Regions from separate parts of the Rhodococcus koreensis genome, predicted to be linked through region 4. Evidence: riboswitches for the same ligand, from Rfam matches in the RefSeq annotation. Region 4 holds a riboswitch; each other region holds the start of a gene.

Evidence for each region. A riboswitch is a leader RNA that binds a small molecule or an ion and turns the genes downstream of it on or off. The one in region 4 is predicted to bind cobalamin.
Region 1: it holds a riboswitch for cobalamin, as region 4 does, so the genes downstream of both, JWS14_RS33865 (ABC transporter substrate-binding protein) here and metE (5-methyltetrahydropteroyltriglutamate--homocysteine S-methyltransferase) in region 4, are expected to answer to the same signal.
Region 2: it holds a riboswitch for cobalamin, as region 4 does, so the genes downstream of both, JWS14_RS23975 (CbtB domain-containing protein) here and metE (5-methyltetrahydropteroyltriglutamate--homocysteine S-methyltransferase) in region 4, are expected to answer to the same signal.
Region 3: it holds a riboswitch for cobalamin, as region 4 does, so the genes downstream of both, JWS14_RS01520 (cobaltochelatase subunit CobN) here and metE (5-methyltetrahydropteroyltriglutamate--homocysteine S-methyltransferase) in region 4, are expected to answer to the same signal.

The regions. Positions count from the first base shown of each region.
Region 1 is NZ_CP070609.1:7,491,582-7,499,380, reverse strand. It holds gene JWS14_RS33870 (FecCD family ABC transporter permease) at 1-599, opposite strand, end outside; gene JWS14_RS33865 (ABC transporter substrate-binding protein) at 596-1,591, opposite strand; cobalamin riboswitch at 1,691-1,831, opposite strand; gene JWS14_RS33860 (MMPL family transporter) at 1,925-4,045, shown strand; gene JWS14_RS33855 (SDR family oxidoreductase) at 4,078-6,072, shown strand; gene JWS14_RS33850 (sucrase ferredoxin) at 6,078-6,956, opposite strand; gene JWS14_RS33845 (YdeI/OmpD-associated family protein) at 6,986-7,564, opposite strand; gene JWS14_RS33840 (hypothetical protein) at 7,575-7,799, opposite strand, start outside.
Region 2 is NZ_CP070609.1:5,222,417-5,230,215, reverse strand. It holds gene JWS14_RS23990 (helix-turn-helix domain-containing protein) at 1-451, opposite strand, end outside; gene JWS14_RS23985 (alpha/beta fold hydrolase) at 514-1,269, opposite strand; gene JWS14_RS23980 (antibiotic biosynthesis monooxygenase family protein) at 1,302-1,616, shown strand; cobalamin riboswitch at 1,667-1,799, shown strand; gene JWS14_RS23975 (CbtB domain-containing protein) at 1,823-2,017, shown strand; gene JWS14_RS23970 (CbtA family protein) at 2,008-2,805, shown strand; gene JWS14_RS23965 (DUF5996 family protein) at 2,846-3,790, opposite strand; gene JWS14_RS23960 (hypothetical protein) at 3,934-4,389, shown strand; gene JWS14_RS23955 (DsbA family oxidoreductase) at 4,386-5,051, opposite strand; gene JWS14_RS23950 (CbtB domain-containing protein) at 5,288-5,482, shown strand; gene JWS14_RS51180 (SH3-like domain-containing protein) at 5,505-5,948, shown strand; gene JWS14_RS51175 (SH3-like domain-containing protein) at 5,945-6,244, shown strand; gene scnC (thiocyanate hydrolase subunit gamma) at 6,241-6,930, shown strand; gene JWS14_RS23930 (SH3-like domain-containing protein) at 6,927-7,262, shown strand; gene JWS14_RS23925 (OsmC family protein) at 7,270-7,707, opposite strand; gene JWS14_RS23920 (helix-turn-helix transcriptional regulator) at 7,747-7,799, opposite strand, start outside.
Region 3 is NZ_CP070609.1:380,493-388,291, forward strand. It holds gene JWS14_RS01520 (cobaltochelatase subunit CobN) at 1-2,035, opposite strand, end outside; cobalamin riboswitch at 2,092-2,234, opposite strand; gene cobG (precorrin-3B synthase) at 2,241-3,374, shown strand; gene JWS14_RS01530 (precorrin-8X methylmutase) at 3,399-4,025, shown strand; gene JWS14_RS01535 (precorrin-2 C(20)-methyltransferase) at 4,022-5,524, shown strand; gene JWS14_RS01540 (hypothetical protein) at 5,499-6,098, opposite strand; gene JWS14_RS01545 (serine hydrolase) at 6,137-7,042, opposite strand; gene JWS14_RS01550 (LysR family transcriptional regulator) at 7,039-7,799, opposite strand, start outside.
Region 4 is NZ_CP070609.1:3,819,486-3,827,284, forward strand. It holds gene JWS14_RS17590 (alpha-ketoacid dehydrogenase subunit beta) at 1-12, opposite strand, end outside; gene pdhA (pyruvate dehydrogenase (acetyl-transferring) E1 component subunit alpha) at 9-1,094, opposite strand; gene JWS14_RS17600 (Lrp/AsnC family transcriptional regulator) at 1,264-1,737, shown strand; gene JWS14_RS17605 (MFS transporter) at 1,752-3,101, opposite strand; cobalamin riboswitch at 3,369-3,564, shown strand; gene metE (5-methyltetrahydropteroyltriglutamate--homocysteine S-methyltransferase) at 3,701-5,962, shown strand; gene JWS14_RS17615 (FAD-binding oxidoreductase) at 6,009-7,385, opposite strand; gene JWS14_RS17620 (RNA-guided endonuclease TnpB family protein) at 7,457-7,799, shown strand, end outside.

The sequences.
Region 1 (7,799 bases), 3.7 Mb from region 4:
TCGTCGGCGACGACCAGGATCGAGAAGGTGATGAGGGCGGAGAACACCTGCGCCGACGCGACACCGACGAGAATGACCGCGGTCGGCTGCGGATACCGGCCGCCGATCGCCAGTGACAGGAACAGCGGCACCATGGCGCCCAGGAACGCCGCGGCGGGAATCGTGAACACGCCGCGCGCTCCCACTCCGAGCCCGAGCACCGTCACCACCACCACGCCGAAACCCGCACCCGAGGACACGCCGAGCAGATACGGATCGGCCAGCGGATTACGTGTCACCGCCTGCGCCACGGCTCCTGCCAGGGCGAGCGCCGCCCCGACGACCGCGGCGGTCAGCGCCCGCGGCAACCGGGAGTCCAGCACGATCGATTCCCGGGCCTGCGACCACCAGGGCTCGAACGCACCCGGGGCCACCCGGTGCGCGACGATCGCCCAGACGTCGCCGACCGGGATGCGCACCGAACCGAACGACACGGCGAGGCCAAGGACGAACAGGGTCGTCAGGGCGAGCAGCATCACCAGGCCCGCGAACCCGACGCGCGCCCGGGAGGGGTGCGTGGGCGACGCGTGTGGCGCCGCACGTTCGGCGGTCGTGGTCATCGCGCGCCGACGGCGTCCGGATGCAGCGCCCGCGCGATCGTCTCCACCGACCGCACCAGGCGCGGGCTCTCGAAGAAGTCGTCGAGCGGCACCACCACGAAACGGCCGGCTTTCACTGCGGGCGTCGTCGACATGATCGGGTGCGACTTCAGGAAGTCGATCTTCGCCTGCGCGCTCGTCGTGCCGTAGTCGAGGACGACGATCGCCTCCGGGGCGCGTTCACCGATGATCTCCCACGTGGACTTCGAATACGGCTTCTCCCCCTCCGCGAAGAGGTTGGCCGCACCCGCGTGGTCCGCGATGAGCTGGCCGACACCCACACCGCCGATCGTCAGCGGAACGTCCTCGCCGGAATCGTAGAAGAACGTCGGAACCGGGGCGGTGCCTGCGATCTCGTCCCGCACGGCCTGCAACCCGGACGTCACCCGTTCGCTGACGGCGACTGCCTCGTCCGGGACGCCGAGGATCTCACCGAGCTGCGTGTAATCGCTGCGCAGCAGTCCGATGTCGGGGAAACCCTGCCCGCAGTACTCGGAGAACAGGAAGGTGGGGATGCCCTGTTCGCCGAGGGATTCGCGCGAGCGTCCCTCCTTCTCGTCGAACGCGCTGCGCATGCCGCCGACCACCAGGTCGGGGTCGAGGTCGAGGATCTGTTCCCGGGTCGGGTATTCCTTCGCGAGTTTCGGGATCTTCGCGAAGGCATCCGCGAACTCCGGCAGCGGGGTCGCGTCGCCGTACCCCGTGCCGACGATGCGATCACCGGCCCCCATCTCGATCAGCACCTCGGTGACGTGATCGTTCATGCTGACGATGCGCTGCGGCGGCGCGTCGAACGTCTCCGTTCGCGCGCAGTTGGTGACGGACACCGGCTCGGCGAAGGATTCGGCGGAAGCGGTCTGCCCCACGGACTCCCCGCGCGAACATCCGGCGACCACCAGCGCGGCCACGGCGAGCGTGACCAGAGCGGAACTTCGGAACAACTGACAGTGCATGTAAACCTCATTGCGGCTCAGAGCCACGAATGAGAAGCCGGCAGACGCCCACGTGCAGGCGCGCCTGCGGGACTCCGCTTCGTAGACCACGACGAAAAGGATGTCGCACACCACACGCCGGGTAATCGGGCTCGCCACCGAAATGCTCTGGTGGCCTACCGTTGCGGGTCAGCGCCGGATTCGGACCGGCTTCCCCCGTGCGTGTGACTGCAAGTGCACTGCCGAGTATGCACGATTTGCCGGGACCAGCGTCACACCCCCACCGGCAATCCCTCGATCCGCACTACAGTCGGCAGTCGCAGCCGACCGCCCCCGATCACCCGGAGTTGACGCATGACACGTTGGGCCTCGACCGTTGTTTCACGCAAATGGTGGGTCCTGACCCTCGCCGTGTTCGCCGTTGTGGTGAGCGGCGTGTGGGGCACCGGTGTGTTCGCAAAGCTCAGCTCCGGCGGATTCATCGACCCCGGTAGCGAATCCGCCGAGGTGGCGCGAATCGTCGAGGACAATCTGGGTCCGCAAACGCCGGACATCATCGCCATCTACACCGCACCCGACGGGAAGACCCTCGACGACATCGGCCCCCAGGTCACCGCGAGTCTCGACCGGTTCGCCGCCGAGGTGCCGACGTATTCGGTGACGTCGTACTGGACGGCGGACGCGACGAGGAAGCACCTGATGGTGTCGGAGGACGGCACCAAGGCGTCGGCCGCGATCACCGTCGACCCGGATGCCGGGATCACCGCCGCCACGTTCAACGATCTGCTGCCGAAGCTCGAGGTGGAGGGCGTCGACACCGAGTTCGCGGGCAACTCGGTGGTGGGTGTGGCGTTCAACAACCGGCTGCAGCAGGACCTGGTGCTGGCCGAGGCGATCGCGCTGCCGATCACTCTCGTGTTGCTGGTCTTCATCTTCGGCGGACTGGTCGCCGCCGCCGTTCCGGTGTTCGTCGGGCTGCTCTCGATCTTCAGCGCCCTCGCGACGCTGCGCCTGCTGACCCTGTTCACCGACGTCAGTTCGTTCGCGATCAATGTGGCGTCCCTGCTCGGCCTGGGGCTCGCGATCGACTACGGCCTGTTCATCGTCGGCCGTTTCCGCGAGGAACTGGAGTCCGGCGCCGACGTGGCCGAGGCGACCCGGCGCACCGTCCTGACCGCGGGTCGCACCGTGTTGTTCTCCGGTCTGCTTCTGGTGTGCGCGTTCTCGGGGATGCTGGTGTTTCCGCAGGACGTGATCAAGTCGCTCGGGTTCGGTGCGATGGCCGCGGTCGCGAGTGCGGCGCTGCTGTCCCTCACCGCGGTGCCCGCGCTGCTCGCGATCCTCGGTCACCGCATCAACGCGCTGAGCTGGCGCAAGGACGCGGCGCAGCGCGGTGAGGTGCGCGCCCGCAAGTTCTGGGGCTCCGTCGTCACCTGGGTGATGCGTCGGCCGGTCGCCATCGCGGTCGGAATCGTCGCGGGTCTGATGGTCCTGGCCGCGCCGCTGCTCAGCGCGTCACTCGGCGAGGTCACGTACACGGCGCTGCCCGAGAACGATCCCGCCCGTATCGCCACCGACACCCTCACCACCGAATTTCCCACCACCGGGAACGGCGCCACCCTGATCCTCCGCGGCACCGACGGCACCGCGCCGACCGCCGCCGACGGAGCCGCGGTGGCACAGGCCGCCGGCCAGGTGCCGGGCATCGGCGCCGCCACCGTCGTCGCGTCCAACGGCGAACTGGTGGCGGTGCAGGCCGTCTACTCCGAGGGAGTGACCACCGACGACCAGAGCGCGGCGGTGGACGGTCTCCGCGCCATCTCCGTCCCCGAGGGAACCGAACTGCTCGTCGGCGGCGGCCAGGCGACCGTCGACGACGGCAACGCGGCGATCGTGCACTGGATGCCGGTCATGATCGCGATCATGGTGGGTTCGACGCTGGTCCTGCTGTTCCTGGCGTTCGGCTCGGTGGTGCTGCCGATCAAAGCGGTCGCGATGGCGGGGCTGAGTCTCGCCGCCACGTTCGGGGTGCTCACCTGGATCTTCGAGCTGGGACACGGCGCGGGCCTGCTCGGGGTCAGTCCGGCACCGCTCGAGGCGACGTTCGTGGTCCTCATTCTCGCCGTCGTCTTCGGCCTGTCCACCGACTACGAGGTGTTCCTGATGTCGCGCATGGTCGAGGCGCACGAGGCGGGCGCGACGACGGAGGAAGCGGTGCGTTTCGGCACCGAGCGCACCGGCCGGATCGTGACGGCCGCCGCGCTGCTGCTCGTGGTGGTGACCGGGGCGTTCACGATCTCCGGTCTGTCGATCATGCGGTTCCTCGGCGTGGGCATGATCGTCGCGCTGCTCGTCGACGCGACGGTGGTCCGGATGCTCCTCGTTCCGTCCCTGGTGAAGCTGATGGGCGAGGCCAACTGGTGGGCTCCGGCCTGGATGAAAAAGGTGCACGCCAAGGTGGGTCTCGGCCACTAGTACATCATCTTACTTTGGAGTAAGTTCGGGGCATGGCCACCTACCTCGTCACCGGCGGTACCGGATTCCTGGGTCGGCACGTGCTGCCCCTGATCCTCGACCGCGATGCATCAGCCGAGATCCACGTCCTCGTCCGGCGCGCGTCCGTCGCGCGGCTGGAGGCACTCGTCGACAGCATGCCCGGCGGCGAACGCGTGCATCCCCTGATCGGTGACCTGACCGAGCCCGGCCTCGGACTCGGGTCCGTGCCCACGGCCGACCACGTCCTGCACCTCGGCGCGATCTACGACCTCACGGCCGGCGACGAGCAGGCCGCCACGAACGTCGACGGCACCCGTTCTGTCATCGCGCTGGCCCGGGAACTGGATGCGACTCTCCACCACGTCTCCTCCATCGCCGTCGCGGGAGATCACGAGGGGCCGTTCAGGGAAACCGATTTCGATCTCGGCCAGAGCTTCCCCACCCCGTATCACCGCACCAAGTTCGAGGCCGAGAAACTGGTCCGCAACGCCGAGGGCCTGCGCACACGCATCTACCGCCCCGCCGCGGTGGTCGGCAGTTCGGTCACCGGCGAGATGGACAAGATCGACGGCCCGTACTACCTCTTCCCCGCCATCGCGGCGCTCGCGAAACTCCCCGCCGCGCTGCCCGTGGCCGTCCCGCGGATCGGCGCGACCAACGTCGTGCCCGTCGACTACGTCGCCGCGGCCGTCGTGGAACTGATGACGGCGCCGGGACGGGACGGCCAGACGTTCCACCTCGTCAATCCGCGCCCCCAGCCGGTCCGGGAGATCTACGCCGCGCTCGCCGAGGCGGCAGGCGCACCGCACCCCGCGATCGGACTGCCCGGCGAACTCGTCCGCCCGTTCCTCACCCCCACCCCCGACTCCGCCCTCGACGCGGGCCGCAAGGCCGTGCTCGGCGCACTCGGCATCCCGCCGGCGCTCGTCGAGAACCTGACCCTGCCCACGGTGTTCGACGACCGCGACACCCGGGAGGCGCTGCGCGGCACCGGCATCGAGGTGCCGCCTTTCGCCTCGTACGCCGGCACGCTGTGGTCGTACTGGCGCGAGAACCTCGACCCCGACCGGGCGCGCAGGCCCCACCCCGCCGGACCGCTCGTGGGCAGGCATGTCGTGATCACCGGGGCGTCGTCCGGGATCGGCCGGAGTTCCGCGATCGCGACGGCCCGTAAGGGCGCGAAGGTCATCCTGCTCGCCCGACGCACCGCGGAACTCGACGCCGTCGTCGCGGAGATCCGCGCGGCGGGCGGCGAGGCCTACGGCTACCCCTGCGACATCACCGACGACGAGTCGGTCGAACACACCGTCAAAGCCGTTCTCGCCGAACATGATCACGTCGACATGCTCGTCAACAACGCGGGTCGTTCGATTCGCCGGGGGCTGTACCACTCGACGGACCGGTTCCACGATTTCGAACGGACCATGGCCGTCAACTACTTCGGCGCGGTCCGACTCGTTCTCGCCTTCCTCCCGCAGATGCGCGAGCGGCGGTTCGGCCACATCGTCAACATCAGCAGCGCCGGGGTCCAGGGCGCGACCCCGCGGTTCGCCGCCTACGTCGCCAGCAAATCGGCCCTCGACGGATTCACCGACGTCGCGGCATCCGAAACCCTCTCGGACGGAATCACGTTCACCACCATCCACATGCCGCTGGTCGAGACGCCGATGATCGCGCCCACCGGCCGGTACAACATCGGGCCGATCACGTCCCCGGAGAAGGCGGCCGCCATGGTCGTTCGTGCGCTGATCGAACGCCCCAAACGCATCGACGTCCCGACCGGCACGCTCGGTGAACTCGGCCACGTCTTCGCACCGGCGGTCAAGGACCGCGTGATGCACCAGATGTATCGCATGTTCCCCGATTCACCGGCCGCGAAGGGAACGAGCACGGACGACGCGACGCCGGCCCCTCGGCGCACGCCGGAACCCCGGCACCACACGTCGTCGGTGCTCGGCCGCGCCGCCCGGAAGGTCGGAAGGCTGGTGCCCGGCACCCACTGGTGACCGCCTCAGGGGGTGAGGGCGCGAACTCCGGTGGCAATGACGGGCCGCACCGGCTTCGGCGCCGCCCCGCAACTCGCCGGCCGCGGCGGCAGTTCCCACTCCTCGAGGTCGACGACCCAGCGACGCCCGTCGCGATGGGTGACAACCGAATTCGCGTCCACCGTCAGCTCGTCGGCGGTGGCGTCCACCAGATCGCGGACGGCGAGTTCCGCCACCTGCCCCTGGGTGTCCCAGCAACTGCGGCCGCGCAGCCCGGTCCGGTACACCTCGCCCCGGGCGGCGGCGCGGACCGCGTCGATGCTCTGCTGCACCGACAGCCGGCCGTACGTGTAGCCCGTCGGCAGCAGGATCAGCGACGGCGCGAAACGATGCCCGCCCGTGTGCGAGCACTCCCACACCGCGTCGCCGAACTCCGCGGTCAGACCGGCCGCGACCGGCCGCCCGAGCACGGCGCAGCACTGATCTCTCTTCCCGTGCGCGCACACCAGGGCGACGGGGTCCGTCACCGGCGTGCCCAGACCGGGTGCGGGCCCCGCGACCAGACCGAGGTCCAGGTCGAGCAGGTCCTCCGGGTAGCCGATCTCGAGCCGCTCGCACCACGACCGCGTGGGGTGCGACTGTGCCAGCAGCACCGTTCGCCGATCCGGTGACGCGGTGCCGCGGCCAGGCCTCCGGATGAACATGATCCGCACCCCGGCGGCGTCGGCGCGGGCGTCGAGTTCGCGGGCCAGGTCCGTGCCGAGCGCCGCGCCGTCGAGCACGTCCCGGCCCCACGCTCCGGGGAATTCCAGGCACACCCAGCCCCTGACGTGCGCAGCGGTGCCCGCGAGGGGTTCGTCGGTCGCGGACAGCGCGGAGCAGGTGGCGGTGATCGTGTCAGGCACGCTGCCATTGTGTCAGTAGCGGAAATCGGTCAGTCGTGGAACTTCCTGCGCTCCGCCAGCTGCTGGACGAACTTCTCGATGCGGCGGGCACGCGTCTCCGGGCGTTTGGCGTCCTGCAGGCGGTAGTAGACGGCGTACCGGTTGTGGCTGTCGAGTGTCGCGTAGAAGGCCTCGGCCTCGGGATTCCGCGCGAGGGCGTCCAGGAAGTCCTGCGGCATCTCCGCCGCCTTCTGTCCTGCGTACGCGCGGTCCCAGCGGCCGTCCGCCCTGGCCCGCTCGACTTCGGCCACGCCCGCGGGCTCGAGGAGACCGGCCTCGGCGAGTTTCTCCGCGAACTCGCGGTTCCGCTTGGACCACGGACTCCGCGACGACCGCGGGGTGAACCGCTGCACGAAGAAGTCGTCGTCGACACGGCGCACCTGGCTGTCGATCCAGCCGTAGCACAGCGCGACCTCCAGAGCCCGGTCGTAGTCGATCGACGACTGCGCCGATCCCTTCTTGGCCATCTTCAGCCAGATACCGGGCGAGGAGGCGTGATGGGCGGCGAGCCACTCCCGGAACTCGGCCTGGCCGGTGAAGTACTCGACGCTCAACTCGGCAGCACCCATGCGCCTGAATCTAGCGGGAGAACAGCTTTCCCGCCCAGACCCTCACGAATCCCTGGGACAGGTACCCGAGCGCACCGAGCGCCAGCACCCATTTGGTGACGCTGACCGCGGTGGTGGCCCGCACGGTCGCGTCGGTGATGTGCTCACGGTGGGACAGCAGGTATAGCCCGACGACGTTCTCGGCGTAGTCGCCCGCCGCCGAGATCACCGGCACCGCCGCCAGCACCTTCCGCGT
Region 2 (7,799 bases), 1.4 Mb from region 4:
TCGAGACGAAGCCGTCAGCGGCGTCGCCGGGGTCCGGGGTTTCCTCGTGCGCCATCTCCTCGAACACCTGACCGCGTCGCGCACGCTCGTGTTGTCGGAAGGCCAGCACATCCGCCAACTCCACCCGCCGATGCCGGCCCGGCGACGAGTACGGAATCTTCCCGGCCTCCAGCAACCGCACCAACGTCGGCCGGGTAATGCCCAGCAGTTCGGCGGCCTCCTGCGTCGTCAGCACCGTCCGGTGCGGCTCCACCGTCACCGCCTGCCCCCGATCCAGAGCCGTGACCGCGTCGACGAGCAACCCGCGGACACTGTCCGGCAACCGCGCCGAACCCTCCGGGGTCGAGATCGTCACATCGCCCTGACCAGCGAGAACAAACTTCAACGCGGTGAGAAGGTCCCGATCGTCGGCGCCCGGCGGCAACACCGTGTGGTTCATCAGAGCGGCCATACCTCAACCATAAAACGAAAAAAACGAACACACAATGTCCTGAGCAGCGGACGAGGTGGCTCTCAGCCGAGTTCGTCGAGGAATTCCTCGACCACTTTCCGGTACTGCTCCGGCTGGTCGTCGTGGACGAGGTGCCCGGCCTGCGCGATGCGGACGTACTCGGCGCCGGGATGCCGCTCCGCCATGGTCCGCATCTGACCGTCCGGGGTGATGGTGAACTCCCCCTCGATCAGCAGGGCCGGAACGGTGATCGACGCCCACTGGTCCCAGAAGTGCCGGTCGCCCCACTCCGCCGAGATGTCGCGGAACGTGTCGACGTCGCCGTGCAGGTACCAGCCGTCGGCGCGCTTCTCGAACGACTCCAGGAAGTACTGTCCGGCAACCGGACCGAAGAACTCGAACAGATCCTCCCGGGTCGCGAACGGCTGCGGCCAGTTCGAGATCATCGCCGCCCAGTCGTCGGCGGTGCGGCCACGGAAGTCGGGGGCCATGTCTTCGAGGACGAGCGCCGACACCTTGTCCGGGTGCTCGGCCGCCAGGCACCAGGCGTGCAGGGCGCCCATCGAATGGCCGATCACCACCCACGGCTCGGTGAAGGCCGCGAGAGCCGCGGACAGATCTGCTACGAATGCTTCCGTCGTCAACCGCGACGGCGCGGGCCTGCCGTGGCCTGCGGCGTCAAACGTGAAGACGTGGCCGTGCTCGCGCAGCCACGGCACGTGCCGTCCCCACGTCCGGGCACTGCCCATCAGTCCGTGCAGCAGCAGAATCGGCTGTCCCGTCCCACCCTCGTCGTGCAACGCACTCTCACCCGCCACCACTCCGACGCTAGCGGAGTAATCTCGCCCGCATGGCAGTGGTGAAGATCAACGCAATCGAAATCCCCGAGGGTGCGGGGCCCGAACTCGAGAAGCGCTTCGCGGCGCGCGCGCACGCCGTGGAGAACTCTCCCGGCTTCCTCGGCTTCCAGCTCCTGCGTCCGGTGCAGGGCGAGAACCGCTACTTCGTCGTCACGCAGTGGGAGAGCGAAGAGGCATTCGCGGCGTGGCGCGACGGTCCGGCCCGGGAAGCACATGCGGGTGAGCGGAAGAAGCCGGTGGCGTCCGGGGCGTCGCTGCTGGAGTTCGAGGTCGTACTCGACGTCGCGGCGGCGAACAAGAGCTGAGCGGCGGGGGCGGGCCGAGGATTGACACGACGGCCCGCCGGGTGCAAAAGTTCGCAGGACAATGCGATGGTTCGGCAGGAATCCGGTGCAATCCCGGAGCGGTCGCGCCACTGTAAATCGGAGTAGTCCTTCACGGGAACCACCTCGACAGCCAGATACTGCGGCCATCGCCTGGACCTAGGGGACGCGAAATCCCAGGAGGAACTATGGCACTCGCCTACGCACCCGGCTCGTCGGTCGACACGACCCGTCTCGCCGTCATCTCTTTCGCGATCGTTCTGTTCGCGATGCTCGCTCTCTACCTCGTGGGATTCGACCAGGGCGCGATCTCGCGCAGTGGCATGTACATGCATGAATTGATGCACGACGGCCGCCACCTCCTGGGTCTGCCATGCCACTGACCGATTCCTTCACGAAACTCCTCATCCGCGGTCTGCTGGCCGGCCTGATCGCAGGCATCCTGGCCGGTGGCGTCGCGTTCGTTCTCGGTGAGTCGCACATCGACGCGGCCATCGCGATCGAGGAATCGCACAGCGCCGCCGAACCCGAAGGCCACTCACACGACGCCACCCAGGCGGACGAGCCTGCCGGGCACTCGCACGACGAGGAGGAAGCCCTCGTCAGCCGCGACGGGCAGCGCTTCGGACTGTTCCTCGCCACGTCCCTCGCCGGACTGGCTCTCGGAGCGATCTTCGCCGTCGTCCTCCACTACGCGCGACGGCTGACCACGCTGTCGGGTCCGGTCTTCGGCATGTCGCTGGCCGCGCTCGGCTGGCTGGCGATCGAGGCCGTGCCGTTCTTCAAGTACCCCGCCAACCCGCCGGCCGTCGGCGATCCCGACACGATCAACCAGCGCACGTGGTTGTGGCTTGCCGCAGTCGCGCTGGGCCTGCTCGCCGTGGTGGCGTCCGTCTTCGCGGCGAAGGCCGTCGCCGCACAGGAGTTCCTGTCGGTGCGGATCGCGGCGCCGGTTGTCGCGTTCCTCGTGGTGGCGACCATCGGATACCTCGTGCTGCCCACGATCAACGAAGTGGGTGACGACTTCCCCGCGGTGCTGCTGTGGCAGTTCCGGCTGTCGTCCCTCGCGACGCAGGCCACGCTGTGGCTGGTTCTCGGACTCGTGTTCGCGTTCCTCACGGAGCGTGCCACCCGGGCCACGGCGCCCGCGTCGGCGAACGCCTCTGCCTGACCATGTGAGTGGCACGGTGTGCTGGAGCACACCGTGCCACTCACATGGGATGGGTGTCCCAACGGGCCGGGTCCGTCTCCAGGGCGGCCCGGTCCCAGCCACCCCGATCGGCGGCCGCATCGTACGTGCTGTGCAGGAACTTCAGCAGAGCCGCATCGGGGTCGTCCGCGGTGCGGACGGTCTCGTACGGCAGCAGGAACTGCCGGAACTCCGCGCTGTAGAACGCGCCGTCCGGCCCGACCGGGTAGTCGGCGAAGCCGTCCGGTTCCGGATAGGCGTACGCGTAGAACGCGCCCTCGACGCCACCGCCGGGCCAGAATCCACAGCTGCTCAGCTCGTGTGAGTAGCCCTCGACCATCACCCAGTCGCCGCAGTTCGGCGCTCCCCCAGGATGAGTGGGCGCGCTTCGACCGGAGAACCGGGTACAGGCCAGGTCGAGCGCACCCCAGAAGAAGTGCACGGGACTGACCTTCCCGATGAAGTGGGCACGGAACTCGTGCAGCACACGATCCGCCTGCACGAGCTGCCGCCAGAACCGGTGCACCGACTCACCGTCGTACGAGCAGTGCTGCGTGTCCTCTGCGAACGGAACAGCCGTCTCCACCTCGTTGGGCCTGGCCAGGATGGTCGTCGTCACGCCCAGTTCGGCCAGCGTGTCCATCGTCTCCGCATAGAAATCGGCCACCGACTTCGGTTCGAGCGCAACCGTTCCGGTTCCGCCCGCGCTCGTGCGGATCACCAGCCGATGGTCGACGAAGTCGAATTCGATGTCGAAACACTCGGTGCCGTACGGGACGGTCGACGTGGTGAGACCGCGGGGGCTCACGTACAGCGGCACCTGCCACCAGTGGTTGATCAGCGGTGCGTGGGCCAGGCGGATCTTCCCGACGATCTGCGTCCACATGTGCAGGGTGTCCCTCGTCGGCGTCCACTCGTCCACCTTCAACGCCGGCCATGCATCTCCGGATCGTGTCTGCTCGCGCACAGTGCCTCCCTGCCGACGACGTGCTTTTCAATGTGCTCCCCGTCCGGAGTGATGGCAAGGTGCCGCACCGATACCCGAGTAGGGGTGGCCGCCACTCCCCGGGGTGATGTGCCCGCGATGTCACCGATACCAGCATTGGGGACATGACCACTCGCACCGCACCACCGGCCCCGCAGACGGTCGAACACGCGTTCTGGCTGCTCGGGCTCGCCCTGTTCGCCGGCGTGGTGGAGGCGATTGCACACGCGTCCACCGCACTGGAGAATCCGGACGCCGACGTCGCCGGGCTCGCCGGACAACTCGCGGTCCGTGTTCTCGTCTACGCCGCGGTGCTGTTCGTCATGACCCGGTTCCGCAGCGGCAGGGCGTGGGCGCGGGGTGTCCTCGCGATCAGCCTCGGCGCCTTCGGCGTCACGTCGCTCGTGGCGGAGCCGATCGCCTGGATGACGGCGTGCGATGACCCGATGTCCGCCGTCTCCGGTCTGACGCTCGACGTCGCGGTGATCGCGCTCGCCCGGCTCACGCACCTCGCGGCGGTGATCGCCGCACTGGCACTCATGTTCCGGGCTGACGCCAACCGGTACTTCGCCCGCTGCTAGGTGACCGGCGCCGCGCTCGCCTGCGTCAGGAGCTGCAGGAACACGTCCTTCGGCTGCGCACCGGATACCGCGACCCGGCGGTTGGCGACGAAGAACGGCACCCCCGACACCTGCAACGCACGAGCGGTGTCGAGATCGGCCCGGACCGCGTCCGCACCGGCATCGGAATCGAGTTCGGCGCGCACCGTGTCGGCGTCGAGCCCGGCCCGCGCCGCGATGTCGACGAGCACCTCGCGGTCGTCGATCACGGCGCCCTCACCGAAGTGGGCGCGGAACAGTCCCTCCACCACGGCATCTCGCCTGTCGCCCGCGAGGTGGATCAGCCGGTGCGCGTCGAAGGTGTTGGCGGCGACGACCGTGTCGAAGTCCAGTCGCAGACCCTCGTCGGCCGCCGTCTGCGCGACGTGCCCGAACATCTGACGGACCTGCTCCGCCGACAGCCCCTTGCTCTCCACCAGGGCGTCGAGTTCGGTGCGCCGCTCCCCGACCGGGGTGTCCGGGGACAGCTGGTACGACCGCCACGTCACGTTGACCCGGTCGCGCCCCTCGAACTCGTCGAGGGCCGACAGGAAACGGCGCTTGCCGATGTAGCACCAGGGGCAGGCCACGTCGGACCAGATCTCGATCTCGATGTCGCCGTCGTGCTTCTGCTGTGTCGTCACAGTTCAGTGGAACAGATCGGTGCCGGATTCTGTTCCGGCTCGTTCCGCTCAGAGGATGTCTTGGCTCGCCGTGGTGTATTTACGCCCGCCGAATTCGACCGAACGGTACGGTGAGGGTGTCGACACGGCGAGAGTAACGTCGTATCGATCGTGCCGCTGAACGAGGGGCGCTCGTCGCGATGCCCGGACAATCGACGGCCGATGGTTGCGGAACCCGAACTCCTCCAGGAGTAGCCATGGTTTACGTCTCTTCACCGAGCAAGTCCGTCGAATCAGTCGGAATCGTGCTGATCGCCGTCGGAGTCGTCCTGCTCTCACTTCTCACCCTCTACCTGGTCGGCTTCGACCAGGGTGCGATCTCCCGAAGTGGCATGTACCTGCACGAATTGATGCACGACGGACGCCATCTCCTGGGAGTCCCCTGTCACTAGGTCCACCCCTACGGAGCGCGCGATGAACTCTCCAGCAGAATTCGAAGCACAGGCGAACAGAGTGGCGGGGTACGGCCCCCTCCATCACGAAGAGATGGATTCGCCGTACTACCTCCCCAATTCCGCGTTCGACGCGCTGCGGCACGTGCTGCACGACGTCGGCGGCCAGCCCGCCCTTCCCGTCGCGTACGAGGAGAAGGTCGAAGAGGACTGGGAGATGAGCACGTACGTCACGTGCGAATGCCTCGGCTGGCGGGGCGTGTGGAACTCGGAGGAACGCCGTCGCGCCGAGAACGACCTGGGTGCCACGCTCTACTTCGGATTGCCGTACTACGCGCGGTGGATCACGGTGGCTGCCAAGACACTCATCAACAAGGGCCTGATCACGCCGGACGAACTCTCCGCCAAGATCGACGAAGTGCGGGCCCGGACCGCCGGCGGACCTACGGCGGGAGGCCGGTCATGACGAAGTTCGAGATCGGCGACCGCGTCACCGTCAAGGATGCGACGTCGATGTTCCACACCCGCACGCAGGCATTCATCCGCGGGCACACCGGCGTCGTCGTCGAACACCGCCCGGCGTGGGTGATCCCCGAGGACGAGGCGTGGGGACGCGTCGACGACGGCCGGACCGAGCCGTTCTACGTCGTCCGCTTCCAGCAGACCGACCTCTGGCCCCGCTACACCGGATACGAGATCGACACCTTGGAAACCGAGTGCTCCGAGCGCTGGCTCGAGCCGGCAGGAGAGGCCGACACATGACGCATTCGCACGACGATCACGCCCCGATCCAGGCCTCGGAGGAGGTCAGCGAATTCGAGATCCTGGAAACCGCCATCCGGGAACTGTCCATCGAACACGGACTGTTCTCCCGCGAGGATCACCGGCGCTTCTCGGAATGGGCCGAATCGGTAGGGCCGTCGGGTGGTTCGAAGTTGGTCGCGAAGGCGTGGGTGGATCCGGAATTCAAGAAGCGCCTACTGGCCGACGGCACCGAGACCTGCAAGGAAGTGGGGATCGACTGGCGCGACCCCACCGGGTCGGGCACACCGAGCGACTACACGTACTTCTACGTACTGGAGAACACCCCGAAAGTGCACAACGTCATCGTCTGCACGTTGTGTTCGTGCTATCCGCGGCCCGTCCTCGGCATGTCCCCGGACTGGTACCGCACACCCAACTACCGCCGCCGGCTGGTGCGCTGGCCCCGCGAGGTGATCGCGGAGTTCGGCCTGCACTTCCCGTCGGACGTCGAAGTGCGCGTGCATGATTCGAATCAGAAATCGCGATTTATGGTGATGCCGATGCGCCCCGAAGGCACCGAGGGGTGGAGTGAGGAACAGCTGGCGTCGATCGTCACCCGCGACACCATGATCGGCGTCGCCGTCCCGCAGGTCGACTGGACGGCGACCACACCACCCTCGGACAACGGAGGAGCCGCGCGATGATGGCAGACAGGGGCTACGACGTCATCCTGAACACGTTGACACCGGCGACAACTCGCGACGACGTGACGCTCCCGGACCTCGACCGCAAGCCCGACCCGTGGGAATCGAGCATGCAGGCCACCGCGGAATGCCTGTCCTGGCGTGGCGCCTGGGACAATCTCGACAGGCGCCACACCGAGGACCAGCTGGGCGAAACCATCTACCGCGACTTCCCCGTCCGCTCCCGGTCCGTCGTCGCCACCGCGCACGCGCTGATGGACAAGGGCGTCATCAGCCCGGACGAACTCCAGGCGAAGATGGAGGAAGTGCGCGCACGGGTCAACCGTCGGTAGCCGGCACTCAGGATTCGAGTGCCGCGTCCAACGTGATCTCGACGCCGGTGAGTGCCTTGCTCACCGGGCACGACTCCTTCGCGGCCTGAGCGGCCTTGGCGAAGCCGTCTGCGTCGAGCCCGTCCACCTCACCGCGGACCGTCAACTTGATGCCGGTGAGCTTGAAACCCGGGTTGTCCGGCCCGAGTGAGACATCGGCCTTCACCTCGAGGCTCTGCGGGGTTCCGCCTGCCTCCGCGATGAGTGCGGACAGCTGCATCGCGTAGCAGGACGAATGCGCCGCCGCGATCAGCTCCTCCGGGCTGGTGGTTCCACCCGCCTCCTCCGCCGCGCGCTTCGGGAACGAGACGTCGAAGGTCGCGACACCGGAACTGGTGAGTTCCACCTGGCCGCTTCCCTGTTCGAGTGATCCGTTCCAAGCGGTCCGTGCGGTACGTGTCGGCATGCCACATCCTCTCGTGGTTCTTCGGTTTACGTGTCGAACCTACTCGTACCTGGCGCACATCCGCAGCGCCCGGGAACGCAGGGCGGCCCGCA
Region 3 (7,799 bases), 3.4 Mb from region 4:
CTCGGGGCGCCGCACCGAGCACGTGGAGCCCGTCCCGGATCTGGACGTCCTTGATCTCGCACAGCCAGCCGTCGACGTGCAGCAGCATGTCGTCGAACACGTCCTCGTCGGGACGTTCCTCGAGTCCGAGGTCGTGGTCCATCTTGGCGGCACGCATCAGCGTCCAGATCTGCTGGCGAATGGCGGGCAGCTTCGACGGGTCGAGTGCGGAGATGTTCGAGTGCTCGTCGAGGAGTTGCTCGAGCCGCGAGATGTCGCCGTAACTCTCGGCGCGGGCCATCGGCGGGATCAGGTGATCGACGAGGGTCGCGTGGGCGCGGCGCTTGGCCTGCGTGCCCTCCCCCGGGTCGTTGACGAGGAACGGGTAGATCAGGGGCAGGTCGCCGAGCGCGGCGTCGGTGCCGCACGAGGCGGACATGCCGAGTGTCTTGCCGGGCAGCCACTCGAGGTTTCCGTGCTTGCCGAGATGGACGACGGCGTCGGCGCCGAAACCGCCGGCCGCGGCGTCCGCCGCGATCCACCGGTACGCGGCGAGGTAGTGGTGGCTCGGCGGCAGGTCCGGGTCGTGGTAGATCGCGACCGGCTTCTCCCCGAATCCGCGGGGCGGCTGCACCATCAGGACGAGGTTTCCGAACTGCATTGCGGCGATGACGATTTCGCCGGCGGGATCCTGCGATCGGTCGACGTACAGTTCGCCGGGCGCGGGTCCCCAGTGTTCCTCGACGCCCTCGCGCAGTTCCGCGGGCAGCGCCGAGAACCACTCGCGGTAGCGGGCGGCGGAGATCCGGATCGGGTTCCCCTCCAGCTGCTCCGCGGTCAGCCAGTCCGGGTCCTGGCCGCCTGCGGCGATGAGGGCATGGATCAGCGCATCGCCGTCCTGGGCCGCGAGGCCGGGCACGGAGTCCGGCCCGTCCGCGGGGCCCAGGTCGTAGCCGGCGGCCCGCATCTCGGTGAGCAACCTGATCGCGCTGGCCGGGGTGTCGAGACCGACGGCGTTGCCGATGCGGGCGTGCTTCGTCGGGTACGCCGACAGCATCAGGGCGATCCGGCGTTCGGGTGCGGGGATGTGCCGGAGCCGGGCGTGCCGGACGGCGATGCCCGCCACCCGGGAGGCGCGCTCGGCGTCGGGAACGTAGGTGGACAGGCCGTCGGCGTCGATCTCCTTGAACGAGAACGGCACCGTGATCAGTCGGCCGTCGAACTCGGGGACCGCGACCTGGGTGGCCACGTCGAGGGGGGACAGTCCGTCGTCGTTGGACTCCCACGACTCCCGGCTGCTGGTCAGGCAGAGCCCCTGCAGGATCGGCACGTCCAGCGCGGCCAGCGCGGCGACGTCCCATGCCTCGTCGTCGCCGCCGGCCGACGCGCCCGCCGGCTTGGTGCCGCCGGCGGCGAGCACGGTGACCACCATCGCGTCCGCTCGGCGCAGCGTCGTCAGCAACTCCGGTTCGGCGGTGCGCAGCGACGCGCAGAAGATCGGCAGCGGAGTGCCGCCCGCCGCGTCGACGGCCTCGCACAGGGCCTCGATGTAGCGGGTGTTCCCGGCCAGGTGCTGGGCGCGGTAGTAGAGAACGGCGATCGTGGGGCGGTCCGCGTCGGCGTCGGGGGCGAACGGCGCGACACCCCAGCTCGGCAGGTGGACCGGCGCCTCGAAACCGTGACCGGTCAGCAGCACGGTGTCCGACAGGAAGTGGTGCAGTTGGGCGAGGTTGTCGGCGCCGCCCTCGGCGAGATAGTTGTGCGCCTCCGCCGAGACACCGGCCGCGACCGTCGAGCACTCCATCAACTCGGCGTCCGGGGCGTGCTCGCCGCCGAGGACCACCACGGGCAGTCCGCTGGCCAGGACCGCGTCGAGTCCCTCTTCCCATGCCCGCTTGCCGCCGAGGATGCGCACCACGACCAGGTCGGCGCCGTCGAGCAGTCCCGGCAGATCCTCCTCGACCAGCAGCCGTGCCGGGTTGGCCCAGCGGTAGTCCGCCCCGCTGGCGCGTGCGCTGAGCAGGTCGGTGTCGGAGGTGGAGAGCAGCAGGATCACGTGTGGAGCCTTCCTGGGGGTGTCGCGCCCCGTGGCGGTGGTTCTGTGCGGAACCGGAGGTCGGAGGACGGCAGGCGAGGGTCTGGCTCGCCCACCGGTTTCGGCGAGCTCACAGTGGCGCGACCGCACCGGATTCGCACCGGCTTCCTCTCCTGCTGTCGCAAGTGCTGGTGATGCTACCCGGGGCCGGACGTAACCTGGGACCATGGTCGACTACCGCTCCCGCCCCGATGCATGCCCCGGCGCGCTGCAGGTCCATCAGGCGGCCGACGGTGCGCTCGCCCGGGTGCGCCTCCCCGGCGGTGTGCTGACCTCCGCCCAGCTGCAGACACTCGCGGAATCGGCGCGCGACCTCGGCAACGGCGAGATCGAATTGACGTCCCGCGGCAATGCACAACTGCGGGCGGTCCGCGATCCGCTGGAGTTCGCCGGGCGCCTCGCCGACGCGGGCCTGCTGCCCTCGGAAACGCACGAGCGGGTCCGGAACATTCTCGTCTCGCCGCTGACCGGCCGGATCGGGGGTCTGACGGACCTGCGCGATCTGATCGGTGTACTGGACCGGACGTTGTGCGCCGACCCCACGTTGGCGGACCTGCCCGGCCGCACCCTGTTCACCCTCGACGACGGCCGGGGCGACGTCTCGGCGCTCGGCGGCGATTTCGGGGTCCACGCTGTCGGTGGGTCGGAGGTCGCGCTGATCCTCGCCGGTCGCGACAGCGGCGTCCGGATCCCGACAGCGGACGCGGTGTCGATGCTCGTCGATGCCGCCCGCGTCTTCCTGGAGCTGCGCGAACGGCACTGGCGGCTGTCCGAGATCGCCGACGGGGTCGAACGGACGCTGTCGGCACTGACGCTGGCACCGACCGCCGACCCGCTTGGCGGGTTCGACGAGCACCGGCCGCCGATCGGGTGGCTCGACCAGCCGGACGGCAACGTGACCCTCGGCGGCGGTCTCGCATTCGGGGTCCTCGACGCCCGGCTGGCGGAATTCCTCGCCGCGGTCGAGAAGCCGGTAGTCGTCACGCCGTGGAAAACGGTGCTGCTGTGCGATCTGGACGAGTGGTCCGCCGAGCAGGTGGTCCGGGTCCTCGCCCCGATAGGCCTGATCTTCGACGAGAACTCGCCGTGGCTGAAGGTCAGCGCCTGCACCGGGCAACCCGGGTGCGAGAAGGCGCTAGCCGATGTGCGGACCGATGCGCGGGACGCCGTCGCGAGCGGCGAACTCCCGGTGGAGGGCCGACAGCACTGGTCGGGCTGCGAGCGGTGCTGCGGCCGCCCCAAGGGCGAGGTCGCCGACGTCGTCGCCACCAAGACGGGTTACCGGGTGGAGGAGCGGTGAACCCGGAGCCTCTATCGTGAGCGGATGATCGAGTACATCCGAGACGGCGCGGAGATCTACCGCCAGTCCTTCGCCACGATCCGCGCCGAGGCGGATCTCAGTGCCTTTCCCGAGGACGTCTCACAGGCCGTGGTCCGCATGATCCACGCGAGCGGTCAGGTCGATCTCGTGGACGACGTCGCGTTCACCCCCGGCGTCGTGAAGGCCGCCCGCGCGGCGCTGGCGGACGGCGCCCCGATCCTGTGCGACGCGCAGATGGTCGCCGCCGGCGTGACCCGCAAGCGTCTCCCGGCGGACAACGAGGTGATCTGCACCCTGCGCGACCCCCGGGTTCCGGTGCTGGCGGAGCAGATCGGGAACACCCGCTCGGCGGCCGCGCTCGAATTGTGGGGCAGCAAACTGGAGGGGGCCGTCGTCGCGATCGGCAACGCCCCGACCGCCCTGTTCTACCTGTTGGACATGATCGAATCCGGTGCACCCCGGCCCGCCGCGATCGTGGGCGGCCCGGTCGGGTTCATCGGCGCGGCGGAGTCGAAGGAAGCGTTGATCGAGCACCCGAGCGGACTCGACTATCTGGTGGTCCGCGGCCGCCGCGGTGGCAGTGCCATCACGGCTGCGGCGCTGAATGCGATTGCGAGCGAAGTCGAATGAGTTCCAACGAGCAGTCGACCGGCAAGCTGTGGGGCGTCGGCATCGGACCGGGCGACCCGGAACTGGTGACGGTCAAGGCTGCGCGGGTCATCGCCGAGGCCGACGTAGTGGCGTTCCACAGCGCCAGGCACGGCAAGAGCATCTCCCGCGCGGTCGCGGCGCCGTACCTGCGTGAGGGCCAGATCGAGGAGCACCTCGTCTACCCGGTCACCACCGAGACCGTCGACCACCCGGGCGGATACCAGGGGGCGATGGACGAGTTCTACGAGGAAGCGTCGCAGCGGCTCGCCGCGCACCTCGACGCCGGCCGTACGGTGGCGCTCCTCGCGGCGGGCGACCCGCTCTTCTACAGCTCGTACATGCACATGCACAAGCGGCTGGCGCAGCGCTTCGAGGCGGAGGTGATTCCCGGGGTGACGTCGATCAGCGCCGCCTCGGCCGCGCTGGCGATGCCGCTCGTCGAGGGCGAGGAAATCCTCACCGTCCTGCCCGGCACCCTGCCGCGCGGCGAGCTGACGCGGCGCCTGCGGGAGACCGACGCCGCCGCCATCCTGAAACTCGGACGCACCTACCCGGCGGTGCGGCAGGCGTTGAAGGACTCCGGTCGCATCGACGAGACGTGGTACGTCGAGCGGGCCAGCACGACACGGCAGAAGATCGACCACGCGGACGACGTGTCGGACAGCGACGTCCCCTACTTCTCGATCGCCATCGTGCCCAGCCCGTCGAACGCCCGCCGCGACGATGCGCCTCCGCAGGGCGAACTCGTCGTCGTCGGGCTCGGCCCCGGCGATCAGGCCTGGACCACCCCGGAAGTGCAGCACGAACTGTCGCTGGCCACCGACCTCGTCGGATACGGGCCGTACATCGACCGGGTCCCCGAACGTCCGGGACAGCGCCGTCACTCCAGCGACAACCGGGTCGAGGCCGAACGGGCCGCGATGGCGCTCGACCTCGCCAAGAACGGGGCCCGCGTCGCCGTCGTGTCCTCGGGCGACCCGGGTGTGTTCGCGATGGCCGCCGCGGTGCTGGAAGTGGCCGCCGAGGAACAGTGGCGGGGCGTCCCCGTCCGCGTGCTGCCCGGCATGACTGCCGCGAACGCCGTGGCGAGCCGGGTCGGCGCACCCCTCGGCCACGACTACGCCGTGCTGTCCCTGTCCGATCGACTCAAGCCGTGGGACGTTGTGGCGCAGCGTATCTCGGCGGTCGCGAGCGCCGACATGGCCTTCGCCGTCTACAACCCGGCGTCGAAGTCACGGACCTGGCAAGTCGCCGCGATGCGTGACCTCGTTCTCGAGCACCGCTCCCCCGACACCCCGGTGATCATCGGCCGCGACGTGGCCGGCGCGCAGGAGTCGGTGCGGGTCGTGCGGCTCGCCGACCTCGACCCGGCCGAGATCGACATGCGGTGCCTGCTCATTGTGGGCTCCTCCATGACGACCGTCGTCGAGAACGAACACGGGACGAGGGTCTTCACGCCCCGGCGCTATCCGGGTTGAGTGGATCGAGCTCCACCAGGATTCCGCTCTCCCGGATCCAGGGACCGTCCCGCGGCGCCACCATCTCGACCCAGCCCGTTCCCGCGAACGGCCCCGACACAGGTGGCGGCGCGGGAACCAGACCCGTGCGGAGGCCGGCCTTTCCGTCGGGAACCTCGCTCAGCGTGTAGGTGCCTGCGGAGCGGTACCGCCCGTCGGGATCGGCGTGACGCGTGTGCGTGATCAACTGCCGGCGCCGGATTGATCCCGTCACTCGTGCGGACTCGGGGAGCAGCGCGGCGAAATCCGCCTCGAAGTAACCACGGAGGTGGACCGGACCGCGCAGCTCGTCGGCCGATTTCACGAATGCGGTGAACCCGGCGCCACGAAACAACATCGAACGCACCGGCCTGTCGTCGAGATTCTCGATCTCTCCCGTCACGTCCGATCCGAAGTCCGGCAAGTCGCCCGGACCGGTATCGGTATCTCCGCGCGGGTAGAACCTCAGCGCGTACTCCGCGACATCTCCGACCACGGGAAACGCGCACTGGCCATCCATGATCAGGTCCTCGGGAACGACGATTCTCAGTGCCATGTCCTTGCTGTTCCCGATCGAAAGTGTTTTCACACCGATCAGGCGACGCGGCCGGAGCGGAGTTCGGTCACCGCGATCCGGGCGACGTGCCCGATCGCGGCATCGACCACCGGCAGCACCGGGTCCGTCCGCGCGGCGCGGGTGAAGACGGCGACCGCGACCGGAATCTCACCGGGAAACGTCACGACGGCCACCTCGTTGCGGATGGCGCCGATGGTCCCGGTCTTCCCGGCGACGTCCACCCCGGAGTGCGGAAACCCGGAACGGATACGGTGCTGCCAGATCTGCGCGGACATCACCTGCCGGACGAACTCGCCCTGCGCGCCGGGCACCGCCCGTCCGGTCCAGATCGCGTCGAGAAGCGACGTCATCTCCCGCGGCGTCGTCGCGCTCGCGTACGACGGGTCGTAGGCGGACACCGTCCACGCCTCGTCGTTGTCCGCAAGCGCCGCGAATGCTTCGGCGGTGGTGTGCGCATGGGCGTCGATCACCAAACTGCGGTGCGCATCCGCGGTGCCGCCGATGATGCGCGTGCTCGTCAGGCCCAGGTCCGACAGTGACCGCTCGACGCTCTCGAGTCCCACCCGCCCGAGAACCAGGTCGGCGGCCGCGTTGTCGGACACGGTCATCATCGACAACGCCAGATCCCGCCAGCTCAGCACCACCGGGTCGCGGAACGTCGACACTCCCGTCGGTCCAGGAGTGCAGTCGGCCGGATTGACCCGGACGGTCGCGGTCGGCGACAACTCCCCGGATTCGAAAGCGCGGCACAGGGCCACGAGCAGCGGAAGTTTGTAGACGGACGCGAGCACGACGACGTCGTCCGCGCCGACTGCGATGTCGCCGGCATCGCCGACCGGGGTACCGACGCGGCGGGCGTGCAACCATCCGGTGCACCCGGCGTCGGCGAAGACGTCACGGATCCGCTTCTCCGCCGATGTCATCGATCGGCCCTGATCAGCACTCGGTCGAGGGCGGCGGCAGACGATGCGACATCTGCCCCGGAGCGCCAGACGATGCGCACGCGCAGCGAGAGGTCGTCGCGCAGCAGATCGATCCACGCCACACCGGGCATCACCGTGGGCGGCGACGCCGTCACTCCGAAATGCCCGCCGGCGGACACGCGCGTGAGGAGTTCCCGCTGCCCCGACGCGATCACGATGTCCGGGTCCAGACCCCGCACCCGCCACAGGTCGATGAACAGGTCGTGGGCAGGCGGATTGTCCGAGCGCGGACCGGTGGCCAGCATCAGCCCGCGCAGCATCCGGACCTGCGCCTTCTTCGCGGCTGCCACCGGGTGGTCGTCAGGCACCACCACCCACCGCCGGAGCTTGACGACCGGGCCGATGTCGAGACCAGTCAGTAGGGCCGGATGCTCGACCACGGCGACGTCGAGACTGCCTGCGCGGACTGCGTCCACGAGTTCGGTGGTGGACGCCGTGGTCGTCACCACCCGGGTGGGATGCGTGGCGTCGACGTCTCGCAACGCACGAACACAGCGCACCACCACGGCGTCGGCCACCGAGTGCGGGACACCCCACCGCACCACCGCGTCGCGACCACCCGCGATGCGGTGCGCCTCGTCCTCGAATCGGGTCGCGTCGTCCACGAGAAGCCTCGCACGCGGGAGCAATTGGCGTCCGGCGTCGGTGAGTCCGACGCCGCGGGCACTGCGCTGAATCAACTCCGTGCCGAGTCTCT
Region 4 (7,799 bases):
GGCTGTGCTCATGCGTCGGTCCCTTCGAAACTGTCGAGGTAGGAGGCGAACTGGCGGCGCTCGTCGTCGACGAGGGGATGGGGTTCGGCGTAGACGTTGTCGAACAACGACATCGGTTCGGGCTCGACGGTCTCGAGGCATCCGCGGCGCAGCGCGGCGGCGGTGTCGTCGGCGCGCTGCTGCACCGCGGCGAGGTAGTCGTCGTCGATCGCGCCCGCCGACTCGAGGAGCGCACGGATGCGGTCGAGGGGGTCCTTGCGTTTCCATTCCTCGTCGAGCGCGGCCGGGCGGTACCGGGTCGGGTCGTCGGACGTGGTGTGCGGGCCCATCCGGTAGGTGACGGCCTCGATCAGGGTCGGTCCGCTGCCTTCCCGTGCCCGCTCGAGCGCGGCCCGGGTCACGGCGATCACGGCGATCACGTCGTTGCCGTCGACGCGCACACTGGGAACGCCAAAGCCGCGGCCCCGCGCGGCGATGCTCACCCGCGACTGCAGGCTGACCGGTTCGGAGATCGCCCACTGGTTGTTCTGGCAGAAGAACACCACCGGGGCGTTGAAGCTCGCGGCGAACCCGAAGGCCTCGGAGATGTCGCCCTGACTGGTGGCGCCGTCGCCGAAGTAGGTGATCGAGGCGCCGTCGGAGCCGTCGAACTGCAGGCCCATCGCGTACCCGGTGGCGTGCAGTGCCTGCGCGCCGACGATGATCGCGGGGGTTGTCATGTTGTAGTCGAACGGGTTCCAGCCCGAGTGCGTCGACCCCCGCCAGAACCGGAGCATGTGGGTGGGATCGACGTCGCGGCAGTACGCCACCCCGTGTTCGCGGTAGCTGGCGAAGACGAAGTCGCCGGGATCGAGGGCGCGTGCCGACCCGACCTGCGCCGCTTCCTGCCCCAGCAGCGGCGCCCACAGGCCCAGTTCGCCCTGACGCTGCAGCGCGGTCGCCTCCGCGTCGATGCGCCGCACCACGACGAGGTCCTCGTACAGTGCGCGCACCGCGGCGACGTCCACGTCGTCGACGTACCGGGAGTAGTCGGGATGATCCACTCGCGCACCGGTTTCGGTGACGAGTTGCACCACATCATCGTTGTCGAACACGAATACCTCCGAATGGGATGGAACGGGAGGCACCGCCGCCCATGTGCGACCGTTTCGGTCAGAATGATGTACTCATGCAAACATCGGGATCCAGCATGCGCAAGTGTTGTCTATCAAATTAAGCAGAATGCCCAACTCTCGGCATGGGGAGTGTGGGATACTGCGCTACATGACGAGACTCGATCGAACCGATGCCCGCCTGCTGCTCGCCCTGTGCGACGCCCCCCGCGCAACCGGCGTCCAACTGGCGACCCTGCTGGGGATGGCACGGAATACCGTGCAGGCACGAATGTCTCGCTGGGAGGAGCAGCGCGTGCTCGCGCCCGTGGACCGCTGCGTGTCACCCCGCGACCTGGGATACCCCCTGCAGGCGTTCGTCACCGCGGTCGTCGACCAGCACCGCCTCGAGGACGTCATCGAACACCTGCGGGACATCGCCGAGGTCGTCGAGGTCGTCGGCATCTCCGGAGCGGCAGACCTGCACATCGGCGTGGTCGCCGTCGATGCCGACGACCTGTACCGCGTCGCCGGCCTCATCCTCGCCGTGCCCGGGATCGAGCGCACCACGGTGTCCGTCGCCATGCGTGACGCCATCCCCTACCGGACCCGCCCACTGCTCGAGCGGATCGCCGAGGAGCGCTGACCCCGGGCGCATGCTCAACGACTCGCGGTGACCACGCGGGTATCGGCGTCTTCGGTACTGCGCGTGGCACTTACCCGGGATCTGAGGATGAGAACCAGCATCACGGCGACGAGCATGACCGCCCCCACGACCCACAGGCCGGCGCGCGAGTTCCCGGTGGCGTCGAACAGCCACCCGGTGACGTACGGGGCCCCGAAACCACTCAGGTTGCCCACCGAGTTCACGACGGCGATGCCTGCCGCGGCGCCGGCACCGGTCAGGAATGTGCTGGGCAGGTACCAGAACACGGGCAGTGCGCAGAACACACCGACCGCGTTGACGGTGACCGCGATCATCGTCGTGAGCGGCGACTGCATGTACAGGGCGACCGGGATGGAGACGGCTCCGATCAGGGTGGGGACGGCGACGTGCCAGATCCGCTCACCCGTCCGGTCGGAGTGCCTGCTCCACAACACCATTGCGACGGCGCCGACCGCGAACGGAACCGCGACGATCAACCCGGTGGTGAACAGCGAGAAATCGGTGGCGAACGTCTTCTTGAAACCGGCGACGATGCTGGGCAGGAAGAAGCTGAGCGAGTACAGCCCGTAGGTGATCCCGAAGTAGACGAGGCCCAGCATCCACACGCGGGAATCCGTCAGCGCCCGGCGCACCGACCCGTGGGAACCGGATTCCGAAGCCTCGGATTCGAGTTCGCGAGTGAGCCAAACCTTTTCGTCCTCATCCAGCCACGTGGCCTGCGACGGCCGGTCCGTGAGGTAGAACCAGGTGACCACCGCGAGCAGGACGGCGGGTATCCCCTCGATCAAGAACATCACGCGCCAACCGGACAGTCCGAACAGGCCGTCCCAGTATTGGATGATGGCGCTCGACAACGGTGCCCCGAGCGCCGACGACACCGGGAGCGCGAGAAGGAACAGGCCCATCAGCCGGACCCGGTAGGCGCGGGGAAACCACAGGGTCAGGTAGAGCAAGACCCCCGGGAAGAAGCCGGCCTCGGCGATACCCAGCAGCATGCGCAACCCGTACAGCGATCCCACATTGGGCACGAAGGCCATGGCGGCCGCGATGATCCCCCACGTGAGCATGATCCGGGCGATCCAGCGGCGTGCCCCGAACCTGTGCAGCGCGAGATTGCTCGGCACCTCGAACAGGAGATACCCGATGAAGAACAGCCCGGAGGCCAGGCCGAACATCGTCTCGGTGAGGCCGAGTTCCGCGCTCATGGTCAACTTCGCCAGCCCGATATTGGTCCGGTCGAGGTAGTTGACGAAATAGGCCAGGCCGAGGAACGGAATGAGCCGCCGGGCGACCTTCCGGACCACCCTCGCCTCGATCTCGGGTTTCTGCAGTACAGGCGACATGAATGTCTCGGCTTCCTGAAGAGTGGGCGCGCCCGACCGGGCGACGTGACGTGACGTGGACCACTCTATGAGTCGGATCAGCTCGAAACTATGGAGAAACCACACATGCGACACCGCGATGAATGGAGGGATCCTCAGCCGAACGTCTCCCCTGGGAAGCGGGTGTGGTGTCCCACCCGGACGGGGTTGTCCCCTATGCTGACCGGTGCAGCTGGTTCGCCCGGCACGGTCATGAGGAGCCCCGAAGACCGCACCAGGCGTCGAAGCACCGCGAATCCCTCCGGGGGTCTCGGGGTGTGAGAGGGAACCCGGTGAGAATCCGGGACTGTCCCGCAGCGGTGAGTGGGAACGACCGCCGTCATCATGCACTGGGCATTTTGCCTGGGAAGCGACGGCCACTAGGTCCGGTGGATGCCACCGGGTGCCCGCGAGTCCGAAGACCTGCCGACTGCGTCGGGCACGCCGTGCCCGACGGTCCACCGCCTCGGGGAATGGGCGTGTAGGCCTCCTCGTGTCGCAGCATGCTTTGTCTCGGGCTCGAGAGGTGTACTCGTTTCTGCCGGTGGTGGTCCTTCCCTGCATGCAACTGGAGAAACACCGTGACCACCCTCTTCACCGCGACCGTACTGGGATCACCTCGTATCGGTCGGAACCGCGAACTCAAGAAGGTCGTCGAGGCCTACTGGGCGGGCCGCGCCGACGCCGCCGCCCTGGCCGCGGTCGGCGCCGACCTGCGCCGGCAGACCTGGACCGACCTGCGCGATGCCGGGCTCGATTCGATCCCGGTCAACACGTTCTCGTACTACGACCAGGTCCTCGACACCGCCGTCCTGCTCGGCGCCCTGCCCGACCGTGTCGCCGGCATCGACGACGACCTCGACCGGTACTTCGCCGCCGCTCGCGGCACCGACAGCGTCACCCCGCTGGAGATGACGAAGTGGTTCGACACCAACTACCACTACCTCGTCCCCGAAATCACCCCGTCCACCTCGTTCGCCCTGGATGCGTCGAAGGTGCTCGGCGAACTCGGTGAGGCCCTCGAACTCGGCATCGCGGCCCGCCCGGTGATCGTGGGTCCGGTGACGTTCCTGCTGCTGTCGAAGGCCGTCGGCTCGGAGGCGCCGCTGCTGGATCGGATCGATGAGCTGGTGCCGTTGTATGCGGATCTGCTGACCCAGCTCCACGACGCCGGCGCCGAGTGGGTGCAGATCGACGAACCGGCCCTGGTCGCCGACCGCACCCCGGAGGAGATCGCCACCGCCAAGCGCGTCTACGACCAGCTGTCCGCCGTCGAAACCCGTCCCGCGATCCTGCTGGCGTCCTACTTCGGCAGCCTCGGCGACGCCCTGCCCGCGATCGCCTCGACCGGGGTCGAGGGCATCGCCGTCGATCTGGTCGCCGGATCCGACACCCTCGCCGCGGTTCCCGAACTGACCCGCAAGCACGTCGTCGCCGGTGTCGTGGACGGGCGCAACATCTGGCGCACCGACCTCGAAAACGCCCTGACCACCCTCGGCACCCTGCTCGGCAGCACCGGATCGCTGGCGGTGTCCACCTCCTGCTCGCTGCTGCACGTCCCGTACACCCTGCAGGCCGAGAAGAACGTGGACAAGGCCCTGCGGTCGTGGCTGGCGTTCGGCACCGAGAAGGTCCGCGAGGTGGTCACGCTGGCCACCGCGCTCACCGAGGGCCGGGAGACGGTGGACGAGGAGTTCGCGCTGGCCCGAGCGGCGGCCTCGACCCGCACCACCGACCCGCGGCTGCGCGACAACGCAATCCGCGCCCGGCTGGAAACGATCCTGTCCTCCGACCCCGGCCGCTCCCCCGCGGATCAGCGCCGCCCGGCCCAGGCCGCACTGGAGTTGCCGCTGCTGCCGACCACCACCATCGGCTCCTACCCGCAGACCACCGCGATCCGGGTGGCGCGGGCGGCGCTGCGCAAGGGTGAGATCGACGACGCCGAGTACCTGACCCGGATGCGCGCCGAGATCGCCGCTGTCGTTGCGCTGCAGGAGGAACTGGGCCTCGACGTCCTCGTGCACGGCGAGCCGGAACGCAACGACATGGTGCAGTACTTCGCCGAGCAGTTGGACGGGTTCTTCGCCACCGAGAACGGCTGGGTGCAGTCGTACGGGTCCCGGTGCGTCCGTCCGCCGATCCTCTACGGCGACGTGCGCCGTCCGAACCCGATGACCGTCAGCTGGATCACCTACGCCCAGTCCCTCACCCAGCGCCCGGTCAAAGGCATGCTCACCGGTCCGGTGACCATCCTGGCGTGGTCGTTCGTGCGCGACGACCAGCCGCTGGCGGACTCGGCGAACCAGGTGGCCCTCGCCATCCGAGACGAGACGGTCGACCTGCAGGGCGCCGGGATCCGGATCGTTCAGGTCGACGAGCCCGCACTGCGCGAACTCCTGCCGCTGCGGGCGGCCGAGCAGACCGCCTACCTGGACTGGTCGGTGGGGGCGTTCCGGCTCGCGACCTCGGGGGTCGCGGACTCGACGCAGATCCACACCCACCTGTGCTACTCGGAGTTCGGTGAGGTCATCGACGCCATCGCGAACCTGGACGCGGATGTGACGTCGATCGAGGCGGCCCGCTCGCACATGGAGGTCCTGGGTGACCTGAACGCCGTCGGGTTCGATCTCGGCGTCGGCCCGGGTGTCTACGACATCCACTCCCCGCGCGTGCCGAGCGTGGAGGAGATCGCAGCCTCGCTGAAGGAGGCGCTCGAAGCGGTTCCGGCGGAACGGTTGTGGGTCAACCCGGACTGCGGATTGAAGACCCGCGGTCCGGTGGAGGTGGAGGCGTCGCTGCGTAACCTCGTCGACGCCGCGAAGCTGGTCCGCGCCGGCCTCTGACACACCCCCTGTGAGTACTTGTTAACCGCCGGCGGTTAACAAGTACTCACGGGCCCGGGGCAAAGACCTTCCCCGGGTTCAGGATTCCGTGGGGATCGAGGGCGTTCTTCACCGATCGGTGCATGTCCAGCACGACCGGATCGAGTTCCTGGGCAAGACCTTCCATCTTCAGCAGACCGACACCGTGTTCGCCGGTGACGGTGCCGCCGAGTTCGAGCGCGGCGTCGATGATTTCCGCGAAGGCGGCCTGCGCGCGGGCGCGGGCAGGCTCGTCGTCGCGGGGTGTGATGAGCAGCGGGTGCAGGTTTCCGTCGCCGGCGTGTGCGATGTTGGCGATCGTGGTCTCGTGGGCGATGCCGACCTGTTCGATGCGTGCAAGCATCTCGGGGACAGCCCGTTTCGGAACGCACACGTCTTCGGTGAGAACCGGTCCGAGCCGCTCCATCGCCGGGTAGGCCAGGCGGCGCGCGGCGAACAACGCATCCGCCTCCTCCTGGTCGGTGGACACGGCAGACCATGTGGCTCCGGCTTCGTCGAAGCACGACAGCATCTTCTCCGCCTCCTGGTCGCCGATGACGCCCGCGGTGTCGATGCGGCCGAGGAGAACGACGTTCGCCTCCACCGACAGTCCCATCTTCTTCCACGCGTCGACGGCGATGAGGCACTGCCTGTCCACCAATTCGAGCGCCGACGGGGTGAGCCCCGCCGCGGCCACCGCGCTGACGGCCCGGCCCGCGTCGACGATGGAATCGAAGTAGCCGGCCACCGTGCGCTGCGGGTCTTGCAGCGGGCGCAACTTGACCGTGATTTCGGTGATGACGCCGAGCGTTCCTTCGGACCCGACCATCAGACCCGCCAGGTCGTAGCCGGCCACCCCCTTGGCGGTCTTGCGTCCGAGGCGCACGAGTTCACCGGTGCCGGTAACGATCTGCATGCCGAGCACGTAGTCGCGGGTGACGCCGTACTTGACGCAGCACAGTCCGCCCGCGTTGGTGGCGACGTTCCCTCCGATCGTCGACCACGGCGCGCTGGCCGGGTCCGGCGGATACCAGAGTCCGTGTTCGGCGCAGGCGGCCCGGAGATGATCGTTCACCACGCCGGGTTCGACGACGGCGTACCGCTCGAGGGGATCGATCTCCTTGATCGCGTTCATGCCCTCGAGCGCGAGGACGACGCAGCCGTCGGTCGCGTTCGCCCCGCCGGACAGGCCGGTGCCGGCGCCCCGCGTGACGACGGCGGTGTCGTGCTCGAGGCAGGCGCGCACGACGGCCTGGACTTCGAGCGCCGTTCGGGGCCGGACGACGGCGAGCGGCGCCGCGTACGGCGCCCACTCCGCCTCGTCGTGCTGGTACCGGGCGACGACGTCGGGGTCGCGCACGACACGATCCGCCGGAAGGGCTGCCAACAATGCATCGATCAACATGACGAGAACCAGTCCTTTGCGGCCTAGACGGTGATCGGGTTTTGTCGGACCGTGGGGTTAGTGTCTGGGGCATGGCGGGGAGGGTGGTGAAGCGTGCGTTCAAGTATCGTTTCTATCCGACTGCGGTGCAGGCGGAACAGCTTGCTCGGACGTTCGGGTGCACCCGGTATGTCTATAACCGGGCGTTGGCCGAGCGGACGCGGGCGTGGTCGCAGGAGCAGCGGCGGGTCACCTACGCGGACACCTCGAAGATGCTCACCGGATGGAAACGCGATGCCGAGACGGAGTGGTTGGCGGAGCCGTCGAAGGGACCGCTGCAGGAATCGCTGCGGCAGTTGCAGGGCGCGTTCGACAGGTTTTGGCGCAAGCAGACCCGCTACCCAAAGTTCAAGAAGAAGGGCCAGTCGAAGGAGT